Linked DNA regions of Rubripirellula amarantea. The main gene of each other region encodes a partner of the protein of the gene in region 2 in a complex. Links are inferred from orthologs where the notes say so. Each region holds a gene or a part of one and is shown on either strand. Other genes may lie near its edges.

Evidence for each region. The genes of interacting proteins can lie anywhere in the genome.
Region 1: the proteins of fliG (region 2) and fliM are in contact, whole or in part, in a crystal structure (PDB 4QRM), measured with the Thermotoga maritima proteins. The link is inferred for Rubripirellula amarantea from one-to-one orthologs. Residues at the interface, in WP_004082903.1 of Thermotoga maritima: Phe122, Ser125, Glu126, His127, Pro128, Gln129, Thr130, Val133, Glu157, Arg161, Leu164, Leu165, Arg167, Ser169, Glu171, Val172, Glu175, Ile176, Asn179, Lys182; in WP_004081085.1 of Thermotoga maritima: Tyr124, Leu127, Asp128, Ile130, Met131, Gly132, Gly133, Pro134, Glu136, Pro139, Arg141, Thr144, Glu145, Ile146, Glu147, Ser149, Ile150, Lys153.

The regions. Positions count from the first base shown.
Region 1 is NZ_SJPI01000001.1:3,605,484-3,611,319, reverse strand. Bases 932-3,762 are described here. They hold fliM (flagellar motor switch protein FliM), read right to left. Parts: upstream 2,951-3,762; coding sequence 1,913-2,950; downstream 932-1,912. Other genes in these bases: Pla22_RS13105 (hypothetical protein), read right to left, coding at 3,314-3,762; Pla22_RS13115 (HU family DNA-binding protein), read left to right, coding at 1,313-1,636; Pla22_RS13120 (Ig-like domain-containing protein), read left to right, coding at 932-1,119. In the rest of the region: more of Pla22_RS13120, read left to right, coding at 1-931; more of Pla22_RS13105, read right to left, coding at 3,763-4,906; Pla22_RS13100 (hypothetical protein), read right to left, coding at 5,189-5,836. UniProt on the Bacillus subtilis protein: One of the proteins that forms a switch complex that is proposed to be located at the base of the basal body.
Region 2 is NZ_SJPI01000001.1:2,167,231-2,172,998, forward strand. Bases 1,917-4,679 are described here. They hold fliG (flagellar motor switch protein FliG), read right to left. Parts: upstream 3,919-4,679; coding sequence 2,914-3,918; downstream 1,917-2,913. Other genes in these bases: Pla22_RS07870 (efflux RND transporter permease subunit), read left to right, coding at 1,917-2,652; Pla22_RS07880 (type II secretion system protein), read right to left, coding at 4,180-4,668. Also shown: more of Pla22_RS07870, read left to right, coding at 1-1,916; Pla22_RS07885 (hypothetical protein), read left to right, coding at 5,359-5,768. UniProt on the Bacillus subtilis protein: One of the proteins that forms a switch complex that is proposed to be located at the base of the basal body.

The DNA of each region.
Region 1 (5,836 bases), 1.4 Mb from region 2 along the record:
TTTACTTACACGGTTGCGGACTCGACGGGCATGACCGCGACAGGCACGATCTCGATTACGGTACTCGACTACGTTGCTCGCGACATCGTTTACTCGATCACGGGATCATCGGCACTTCGACTAGGCTCATCGAACATCATGCTGCGAGGCAACAACATTCTTGGTGAAGAGGTCAACGTTGCCGGTACGGCTTCCAGCACAGGTGTGTCCTTCCCAGGTGTGTTGCCAGGCGAATACACGATCGAAGTTCCCGCTATTCCATTCTTGGTGGGCGGCGAACAAGCTCAGTCGATTCCCGTTTCCAGTGACGCCGACGATGGCAATGCCACAATTCAGAGCACATTGGGCACACTGCGACCGGAGTACATTTCGATTCGCGACTTCCTACGGTCCACGCCGCGGCAATCGTTGTTAGTCGCCGTGGCTCCCGGCCAATCGAGTCTGATGACGACAACCACGCCGTCGACGGATACCATCGAGAACGCGACGGCTCAATTGGATGCTTCCGGCCAGAACCTGACGATTCGAGGCACGCTGACCGACGCCACGACGTCGGAGGTCGAGAACATTGAAGTCACGCTTCCGGCTTCCAACGACCGCCGCGTGGAAGCTCGCGGCGAAGTCGACGGCCTGCGTTTGTACAAGGTCAGTGTCGAAGAAAGCGAAGTCGAGTTCACGACGACATCAACGACGACGACCACTGCGGCAGCGAGTTTGCTGACCCAAACGGCGTCTGAATCGGCTGAAATTGCGGCAAATTCGGCTGCCAGCACGAATTCTTTGACGCTCGGATCGACGGTCCCCGAGGCCGAATCGGCAGCAGTTTCGTCGACTAGTGCGGAAAATGTCTACGCACCAGCGCCCGAAGGTTCCTCGTCGTCGGCATTGGTGTTATCCACCGGTGAAGCGGACGTGTGGACTGATACTCCTGCCGACTTAGTTGATTCGCCAGCGACCGCATCCTTCGAAAACACCGCAAATAACGATGTTTCCGTGGATGCAGCGATGCAATCGGTGAGTGAACAACTGACTCTTCAGTCACGAACGGCCGATTCATTAAGCGAGAGCAAAACGCTTAGTGAAGAGGGAATCGACACTGTCTTGGGCGAGCTTGCTTGACGATAATCCGAGATCGGTTGTTTAGTGGTCCGTCAAGCCCCCATAATGGAAAGCCCGCAAATCGTTGGTTTTTTGGCGAAAGCCGGGTTGCAACGATTGCTTCGCGGACTTAACACTTTGCCCGTACAAAACACGTGGACGGAAATTTTTGCCGGCCCATCCCATCCCCTTGCTACTGAAGAAGGTTCACCCCATGGCGAAAGCTGCCGCAGCACCGAAGGCACCGACCAAGACTCAGATTTTGGCGAACATCGCTGAATCGACTGAACTATCGAAAAAGGACGTCGCAGCAGTGTTTGATGCACTGACCGCCGAAATCGACAAGGCCATCTCCAAGGGTGGTCCTGGTCAATTCGCGATCCCTGGCCTGTGCAAGATCATTCTGAAGGACGTTCCTGCAAAGCCAAAGCGCAAGGGCCGCAACCCTGCCAACGGCGAAGAAATCTGGCTCAAGCCAAAACCCGCTACCAAGAAGCTTGCCATTCGTCCTTTGAAGGGCCTGAAGGAAATGGTCTAAGTCGTTTCTCGACCCAGATTCATCTGATAAGCCGCAGTCACGTTGGTACGATCGCCACGTCACTGCGGTTTTTTTATGGCCAAACGTCAACGCACCGGTCCCAACGCACCGGTCCCAACGCACCGGTCCCAACGCACCGGTCCCAACGCACCGGTCCCAACGCACCGGGGCCCTGGGAAGTCGCCAACAGCAATCGCGTAACGAGCTTCACCTGAGTCCTGAGACCTGAGTCCTGAGACCTGAGTCCTGAGTCCTGAGACCTGAGACCTGAAAACCCTATCTCTCGATCACGGATTCAATGCGGACGGCCTTCTTGCCCTTGAAGGCGCCGATTCGTGCGTTGAACTTCGGTACGTCCTGAACCGCCAGCTCCATGGAAGCGGTGACCGCTTTTTCAGTCGTGATCACATCGCCAACAGCCAGCTCAAGCAAGTCCGCCGTTTTGATCTTCGATCGTGCAAGCGTCACCGTGATGTCCACCGGTGCATCGCTCATGCTGTGCGAGATTCGATCGCGAGTCTCCTCCGACGGATTGGCTTTTCCGTAGCCGACCCAACCATTGCGAGACAGCTTTGAATTGAACCCTTCGATGGTATTGAACGGAATGCACAGGTTCAGCATTCCGCGGTTCTTGCCCAACGCGACTTCCAAGCCCACCAAAATCACGACTTCGTTGGGCGGTACGATTTGCACCAATTGAGGATTGCTTTCGACCTTGTCGATCCCAAATTCGAGCTCGACGATGTTCTCCCACGATGTCTTGAGTTGCGTTAGAAACAGCTCTACGACGCGTCCCATCAAACGAGTTTCAATTTCCGTAAGCGGACGTCGAATGGTGTCGTTGGGATCGGGGTCGCCACCGAGCATTCGGTCGATGATCGCATAAGACAGTGTGGGCGAGATGTCGAGAATCCAGTTGCCTTCCAGCGGCGAAGCGGACAAGACATTGAAACAGCTAGGGTTATCGAGGCTGAAAACGAACTCGCTATAGGTCAATTGATCCACTGACAACAGTTTGACTTCGATCATCGTGCGCAGCATGCCCGAGACCGCCGCCCCGAAATTTCGCGCTAAAGACTCATGCAGCGAGTGCATCGCCCGCATTTGCTCTTTGCCGACTCGTTCAGGCCTCTTGAAGTCATAGGCCGTCACGCGGGCTCCCGCACCCAAAATCGAGGATTGCTTGCTGCGTGCGGTCGCACTGTGCTCGTTGCTATATTTTGGCTGCTCTGGCTTGGTCGGAGCCGAATCCACCGACTCCATCGCCTTTAGCAGGCTCTCGACTTGGTTCTGGCTGAGTGATTCTTCGGACATGGTCCTTATTTCCTAAACGGAGTTTCCCGACTTGGTTTCTACAGTGCAGCCCCACTGTGTCGCCAGATCGAAATTTGGCAGACGGACCGGCCCAGACCGCTTTGGAGGTCGACCTCGCAAGACGGCTGGGAAGAAGCCGCCGCAGTGTCATCTCCAGATCTCGGCATCCCGGCATCTGGCCTCGCTCGTGTCGGCCTTTCCGGCTATCACCCAGGTTGCCGTCAACTTTGCTATTGCCACCAGGCTGCCGTCAACTCTGGGGCTCCCTAACGTCGCCTGCTCATCCAGATGGCCCTAAAACGCTGGTCCCTAGGTATTCCTTGTCCCTCGAGGCGATCGCCGTTGACGGCCCCCACCGAGGCCCTAAAGCTCGTCCCAGGTTGGCACGAGCCGACCGTAAAGCCGCCAGAGGTAATCTAGCGGGTGCAGACTCATCGGATCTTGATTGTCGGGCCAAACAAATGGGTCGAGCAGACTGTCCTCAAATTCACTCCCGATGATGCTCGGTCCCATCCGGATTCCACTGCGATAGTTTCGATTGTCGTAAAACAGCGTATCCGTTCCCGTCCCACCACTCACGATTAAAAGAGGATCGCCGATGATCAGGTTTTGGTCCCAAATCAACGTATCATTGCCAGCCTCGCCGTGGATGGTCACCAAGTAGGTCGCGAAGTTGTTGTTGATCAGATCAAACGTATCACTGCCTTCCCCTCCACGCACTGTTAGCGAATCGATCGAAGAAAGGTTCACCTCGACCGCGTCGTCTCCATTCCCAGCCTCAACGACCAACTGAGTGGCATCAACACGATTGATGCTGACATAGTCGTCGCCGTCGCCTGCGATCACCGAGAAGACGCCCGTGACTCGAGGATATACGATTTGGAAGAAGTCATCGCCGCCGCCTAAATCAACGTCGAACCGTTCGTAGGTGGTATTCTGGACTCCTAGTCCACGCTGTAAGTCGCTCATCGAGAACAAGTCGTCGCCTCCGAAGAGACTCAAGACAATCATGTCGACGTGGTCAAGCACCAACGTTTCTTCGCCGTTGATCGTCGTTCCCGGTAAGCCTCGAACGGTAAGTTCCTGACGCCCACCCGACCTCAATCGCGTGTCGACAAAGATCCGATCGTCGAACTGCGTTCCCATGATATTAGCTCGACCGTTAACGAGCGTGACCGTAACATCGTGCGTGGACGCATCGTGTAACGTTTCATACTTGATCCAACCGGGATTCGAACGTATTCCATCTACCGCTCGCCAGGGTCCACTGAGCGACGTTCCCTCAAATGAAAGCGGTGTGACGCCTTCAATAAGTCCAGAGTTGTTTCCACCGCCACCGTCGATCCAAACATCGCTGTGAGTGCGAATGGTGTTGGCAACGAAGTTGATGTTGTCGTCACCTTCCCCAGCCGAAATGAGAAAGCGATCGTACAGCGGCGAGTTTAGAAATGTGTTGCTACGGATGTCGATTGAATCGCTACCGCCTTCGCTAACTAATCGCGAACTGCCATCGATTCGATTATCGATCAATTGCACGCCATCGTCGCCTAGGCCGACGTTCAAGCGAAGGTTCGATAGTTGAGAGTCGGAAACGACGACTAAGTCATCACCACGTAGTGTCACGATGGTCGATGATTCGGTGAATCGCATTTTGTCGACCCAAACGACATCGCTTCCATTTCCGACGCGAAGATTCAACGTGTCGAATACAGCCATCGCGGACGTGGACGACTGCATTACGATTTCGTTTTCGCCACCCTTCAGATTCACTTTGAAGTCGCTAACCGCATTGAAACCAATGGCTGATCGTCCGTTGATGAGCGTTCCATCACGACCTCGAACAATCACATGCCGGGTCGCCGGGTTCGCCTCGATGGACAAGTGGTCGTCGTCGAACGATCCAGCAAGCACTAGTTCGCCGTCCGAATAGGATGCTGCGACATTAGCAGCCAACAAGCGCCGACCTTCCAAAGCTTCGAACTTTCCTATTCGACATTGATGCTTGCGTTGCCTGCACATACGAAACCCTATTGCTTGCTGATGACTGACCGACCGTATCGGCGCTTTCAAGAGAAAGCCATCAGTGGCAAAGGCTGTGCCGTTTCGAAAACGCGGCAGTTGCCTCAATGAATCGTGCTACATCGCCGCAAGGACGCGACAATACGCACACATGCTCGATTCGACGAAGCTTAGGTCGGCATCGCCATGAGGCTATCAAGGCGACAAACTAGTTGCCAATCACCAACTGATCATGGCACCGATATAGGCACCGCTCATGAAAAGCTTGCCGGACGAATTGATTGGCTGCTCGGGACTAGCAGCATTGCCTTGAAACTGCTCTGGTGCCAAGGCAACGTCATTAAGCCATAGCATTTGATAGCCGGCTCGAACCTGGAACATCTCGCTAACGCACGCGGTGATGCCCGCATCGACGTCACCCAAGAAGGCCGCGTCGGTGTTGCTGACGGAAGAACTGCGAAACTCAACGGTGTTGTTGACGTCACGAAGCATCGAGTCTGAACTCGCCTCGTTTCCAAAAATCCCAACCTTGCCGGTTACATGTCCTCGCAGGAAACCGGCGACAATCGTCTCTTCGATCGACGCACCGAGTTGACCGCCGAACATATCGTTCTGGGTGTCGATGTCGTAGTTGCTGACGAAGTTGCCGTCAGTACCGGTAAGTCGAAACGATTCGTCAAGAGAAAAGTATCGAGCACCGAACATCCAAGAGAAGTTTGCGTTGGTGTCGACCCAATGGTTCAATTCAAAGCTTTGGATTTCAGAGTCGTAACTAATGTCGATACGATCCGCCAACGTGTAATCAACGGTTCCCAAAACCGAATTCAAATTACCGTTGCCCGCTAGTCCGTTGGACAAGTCCCAATC
Region 2 (5,768 bases):
ACGGACCTCGCCAAAGACAATCTTGGTTACGCAATCGGGCGAGGAGTCCTTGGACAGCCTCGCGGACGATTGTTGCAATTGGCCGATGAGTCGGGCGTGTATGCTGCAAGGCCACCATCGATGGCGCCGCCTCCATTCAACAAAGACCCGCAAACGCACACGGCGGCTATGCCAGCACTGAGGTTGGGGGGACCGACCGTCGACAACATGGCGATCGACGAAGAAGGCACCGTGACGTTAGCCCGGCTTGTCGGTTACAGCATTTTGATCGGTGTCGTGCTTTCGTATTTATGCTTCCGTAGCGTCAAAATCACGATCATGATTTTTGTGGTCGGTGGATCCTCTGCGATGCTGTCGATGGCGATGGTTTGGTGGACTGGCGGGCATGTCGATGCGATTTTAATGAGCATGCCTTCGTTGGTGTATGTGCTGGGACTTTCCGGTGCCATCCACATGATCAACTACTACCGCGATGAAGTCCGTGTGCGAGGGAAATTTGGTGCCGCCGGGCGTGCGCTTCAGCATGCCGTTTTGCCATGCACGCTTGCCTCCTTCACAACCGCCATCGGTCTGATTTCGCTATTCACTAGCAACCTGGCACCGATCAGCAACTTCGGTCTCTACAGTGCGGTGGGAGTAATGTCGACGCTCGGCATTTTGTTCTCGTACTTACCCGCGGCGTTACAGGTTTTTAGTCCCAAGGTTGGCGATCCCAACGAAGATGCGCCGCCCGACGCTCCGCGAGTTGAAAGTCAGCTAAGCCAGTGGTGGGCAAGCGTTGGCCGAACGATTGCTAACCATCACGTGCTGGTGACCACGGCGTGTTTGCTGTTCATGGTCGCATGTGGAATTGGCATGCGGCAAATAAAGACGTCGGTGCAACTGCTGGAATTGTTTGATTCCCGCGCTCGTATCATTCGCGATTACGCATGGCTCGAAGAGAACTTCGGCAAATTGGTTCCGATGGAAGTCGTCGTTCGCATGCCCAAGTCGATCCAAGCGGATGCGGTGTCCGACGACGAGACGCCTGTATCACCGGTTCAGTTAGGCTTGTTAGAGCGTGTCGAGGCGGTGTCACGCATTCGCAAAGTGGTTCATCGCACGCTCGGTGAGCCTGGTATGGGAGTGGTGGGCCAAGCGACGGGTGCCGACACGTTCTTGCCAACCTTGCCGGAGCCTTCGAATAGTTACAGCCCCGTTCGGGCGAAGTTCAATCGCGAACTGCTTGCCGCGCAAGATCAATTGCGCAACAACGACTACTTGAAAATCGAGAAGTCGGGTGAGTTGGAAGGTAGCGAACTTTGGCGTATCTCGCTTCGCGTTGCCGCACTTTCGGATGTCGACTACGGACAATTCATTACGACCGTTCGGGAGTCAGTGGCACCTGTATTGCGGGCGTACGAAACCCGTGAAGAAATCGTCGAAGTCCTGACGGACCAAAACACGGGCAAACTGAAGCGTGGTTCTAAGGTGTTGATTGTGGGAGCGCCAAAGCCAGCTTCGCTCGATCAAACGGAACTGGTATCCGACGATCACACACAAATCTTGGCTCGCAATACTTACCTAGCAACGCTGGGTGAATTGTTGGCCGGGGAGCGGATCGAGTCACCCCGTTGGTTGTCCTTAACGCCTGAGAAAACACGCGAGTTGCTCGCGAGTGACCGATGGACGAAAGTACTCTCTGAGTTTGACGTCGTTGTGTGGGCAGGAGGTGATGGCTTCGCTCAATCTAATTTTGCGAGTGCTAAAAACCTGCTCGATGTGCGAGGTATCGAAACGAAGCCGTTGGAACCGAAGTTATTGGCTGACCGAGTTCCCGGCGTTGAAGGTGGCGGTTCAGTTCAAGCGATTTACACGGGCGTGATCCCGGTGGTCTACAAGGCTCAGCGGACACTGCTGACAAGCCTTGCCGATTCGATTGCGTTGGCGTTTGCTCTGATTGCCGTCGTCATGATCGTGCTCTTGAATCCAGGGTCGGATTGGCTTCAGAAAACTCATCCTCGGAACTTGATGGATGGGTTGGCTGCCGGATGCGTAGCGATGATCCCCAACATCTTCCCAGTTGTGGTGATCTTTGGCTTGATGTGCCACATGGGCTTGGAAATTGACATCGGCACGATGATGACCGCGTCGGTTGCCATGGGCGTTGCCGTCGACGATACGATTCACTTCTTGTCATGGTTTCGTGAAAATCTAGACCGAGGCAAGTCTCGCGCCGAGGCTGTGATTGAAACTTATCGTCGTGTGGGGCCAGCGATGACTCAGACCACCGTCGTCGGCGGGTTGGGGTTGTTCGTGTTTGCTCTTTCGACGTTCACGCCAACTCAACGTTTCGGGACGTTGATGTTGATGATGTTGTTCGCCGCGCTCGTGGGAGACCTAATCCTGTTGCCCGCATTGCTGGCCGGTCCTTTGGGTCGATTCTTTAAGCCGAGATTGGACAAGAACGGTGTGCCTATTCATGCGGAATCAACACACCTGAATTTCAACCCATCCCAAGACGCGGCGGGTCACCAAGCAGCGACCGTCGGTGTTGCGGGCGATCAGGAAGAAAATTCGGGCAAGACCAGCGATGTCGAAGGCATTCCGCAGTTGAAGGTTCATTTCCCCGCGGAACGAGCTGACCGGCCGCACCCCATTAATCGCAAGTAGGCACGATTTGGGCTGGGTAATTCCGTTCAGCGGAATCAGGTTCAATTCCGCTCAGAAACCACTGGCGTGAATGATTGCAGTGCCGGAGCGTTACGTACGCTCGTTCGCAGGCTGCAGCACCGCCATGTTGCCACCCTCGTTTGTGCTCGGTAGCAATCAAGTTGTTCTGAAGCAGTGACGTGATCGGCAGCAGTGACGTGTTCGGCAGCAATGTAATCGCCGAATGTACCGAAGGTCGTTGTGGGCCATGATGCCTTGGTATCAAGTAACGTACTCTTCTTCCTCTTCGCCGGTGGGACGCGAGATCTCGCCGCAATCCTCGAGGTGGCGAACGATATCGACGACCTTTTGCTGAACGGCTTCGACTTCGGTGACACGAACACTGCCGAGGTAGCCAATTTCCTCTTTCAAGTTTTCCGCAGCACGAGAGCTCATGTTTCGCATGATCTTCTCCTGCAGTTTGGAACTCGCTCCCTTGAGTGCCATCGCCCACTGAGCCGTTTCGACGTTCTTAAGCAACGCTTGAATATCGCGGTCGCCCAGTTTGGAAATGTCTTCAAAGACAAACATCAAGCGACGGATTTCGTCGGAAAGTTCAGGGTCGTCACGACCTAAGGCATCCATGATGTTGCGTTCGATCGATCGCTCGCAAACGTTCAGGATTTCGGCGACGCTTTCGATGCCGCCGGAATTGCTTTGCTGCTGATTGACCATACTCGACAAACGCATTTCCAGCCCGTATTCCAGTTCAGCAACCGCCTCGGGGCTGGTGCGGCCAATAGTGGCGATACGACGGATGACCTCAAGCTGTTTTTCGGGATCCAAACCGCCCATCACATCCGAGGCGTAGTGGCTGGGAACGTGGCTGAGCAGAAGTGCGATCGTCTGCGGGTGCTCCTCGCCGATGAACTGCAGCAGAGTTTGGGCGTCGACTTTCTTGACGAAGCCGAATGGCATCGCCTCGATCGTCTGCTGAAGGTTGCCGATCAGTTCACTGGCGTCGCGTCCTAGTGCTTCCTTGATCAGTTCCTTGGCACGCTCGAGTCCGCCCGGACTGGCGTAGATTGAGCTCGCCTTACTGGTAAGAAACTCCGCGATCACAATCTCTTGTTCATCGCCGCCGACCGATTCGGTTTGAGCGATCATGATGCTGATCGCTTCGATATATCGCGGCGGTAGCTGGCCGAGAATCTTCGCAGCAGTCTTTGTGGGCAGGCTCATCAATAAGATGGCTGCCTTCCTTAGTCCGGCCTCTTCGAGATTCATAACGGGAAGTCGTCGCGTTGCGAGTTGAGATCATGAGAATGAATGGTCACGCTTTTCTATCTATCGTCTTTTCTGCCGACACCGGGGATGGTGATCAACGATGATTCCAGTTGTGAGGATTAGCGAAGGTGTTCGCTTCGACTTCCCGATTGGTTGGAGTCGCAAGAGCCGCCCTGCCGTGAGCGACCCGTGGGATATTCTGGAAAGTCAAACGACTTCCCCAGGGACGTAAATTTCTCAAGGACATTGGCGTAGAGCAGCTTACCAATCCCACCCCAGGCTGCCGTTGCTCACATTCAACCGCAGTTGGCCGTTGGCAGGTTTGTAGGCCCAGATTCCGGGCAGGTTGGGGTTGGGCGTGACGGGAGATCGTTCCGAATCGCTAACGTCGTAGTGAACAATGGTGTCAAATTCAGATTCGGTTCGTAGGCGGGGAGTTGGAAACGGTTGGTTCAGCATGGGACCGACGACGGCAACCAGTTGCCCCGCAGGCGGATACTGGCCATCGCGATCCTTTGCCATATCGATGGCTTCACGCAACACGCTCAGTTGATGTTTGATTCTGGCCTGCTCAGGATGATCCCCGAGATCTAAGTAATGTGGCAGTGCGATCACAGCGACGATCCCCACGATCAACGCGGCGATGATCGAATCGATCAGCGAGAACGCGCGAGAGGGTGGCCCATGCGATTGAAGCAATGCACGGCAGTTTGTCCAATTAGCACCATTGTGTCGGATGGCTAGTGGCATTGGTGTGGAGTCACTCAGTTGCAAGGAAATCAGAAATCTGACGATGGCAACTGAGGAATGTTGTGATCCGAAAACGTTCAGGACGTTGTCAAAACAGAACGTTGATATTTGGGAACGTTGATATGAAGGATCCAACAAGACGTTGGGATCCATTGTTGACTCAAACCGACGTCCCCGGGCTGCCACCGAGAACACTGAAACCTAGCCCGACGATACGCCATTAAAGGTGATCGCCGAACTTTGCGGAAAAAAATGCCCGCACTATCGGGGGTTGTCCCCTCTCATAATCGTCCTAACCGGATTGAGTGTCATGTCGCAGGGCGACAGGCATGGCGGCGCCGCGATCGTTGAGTCATCGCAACTCATGTTGTCTTGTCGAAACATGGGTCGTTGCTTCCGTGCGACATGACTCGGGTGGAGCCGTTGGTCCGTGATTCTGTCGCCTTGTATCGGCGGCAATGTCCGTGGTTTCACAAAGCTCTCGGAAACAGCAGGAAAAACGCACTTCTCGGCTTCGCTGTGACTGCTTTTAACGTGGCGATGCCGGCCTGCGGATCTATCGCGGCAGCGTAGAGCCATGGTTGGCAAGCGATTTGCCTTGATCAGTAAGGAAAAGCCGCCGCAGCTCGTTTCGTGATCCACGCGATCTTGCTCGGAGGGCAACTGATCCGCGATGCCTAGGAGATCTCCTTGACCCAACATTCCTCTGATTCTTCGTCGTCATTGCGTCCGCATCTGACCGTTGTGTTTGCCATCGTGGTGATTTGGCTCGCTGGCCGAGCCTCCGCTCAGGAGCAACTCGAGCAATCCTACTTCGGTGATGCTCAGGCTGTTTCCCCGCTGTGCTATCCACCGATTCAGTTTGATGCGCAAACGATGTTCGAAGACCCGACGTTCTATTCTGATCAGGTGTTGCCCTACGCAGATTCGGCGTTACCTGCTCGAATTGACATTGATCCTGCGACAGCTATTTCGCGATCAAATTTTCAGGCCGGCAGCCATCGTGCGGACAAGCCCGTGACCGTTGAGTTGTCATCCGCGCTTGCCAATTTAGACGCGGACTCGGATCCCGACGGATGGCGTGCTCAAGTCGTTTTGCG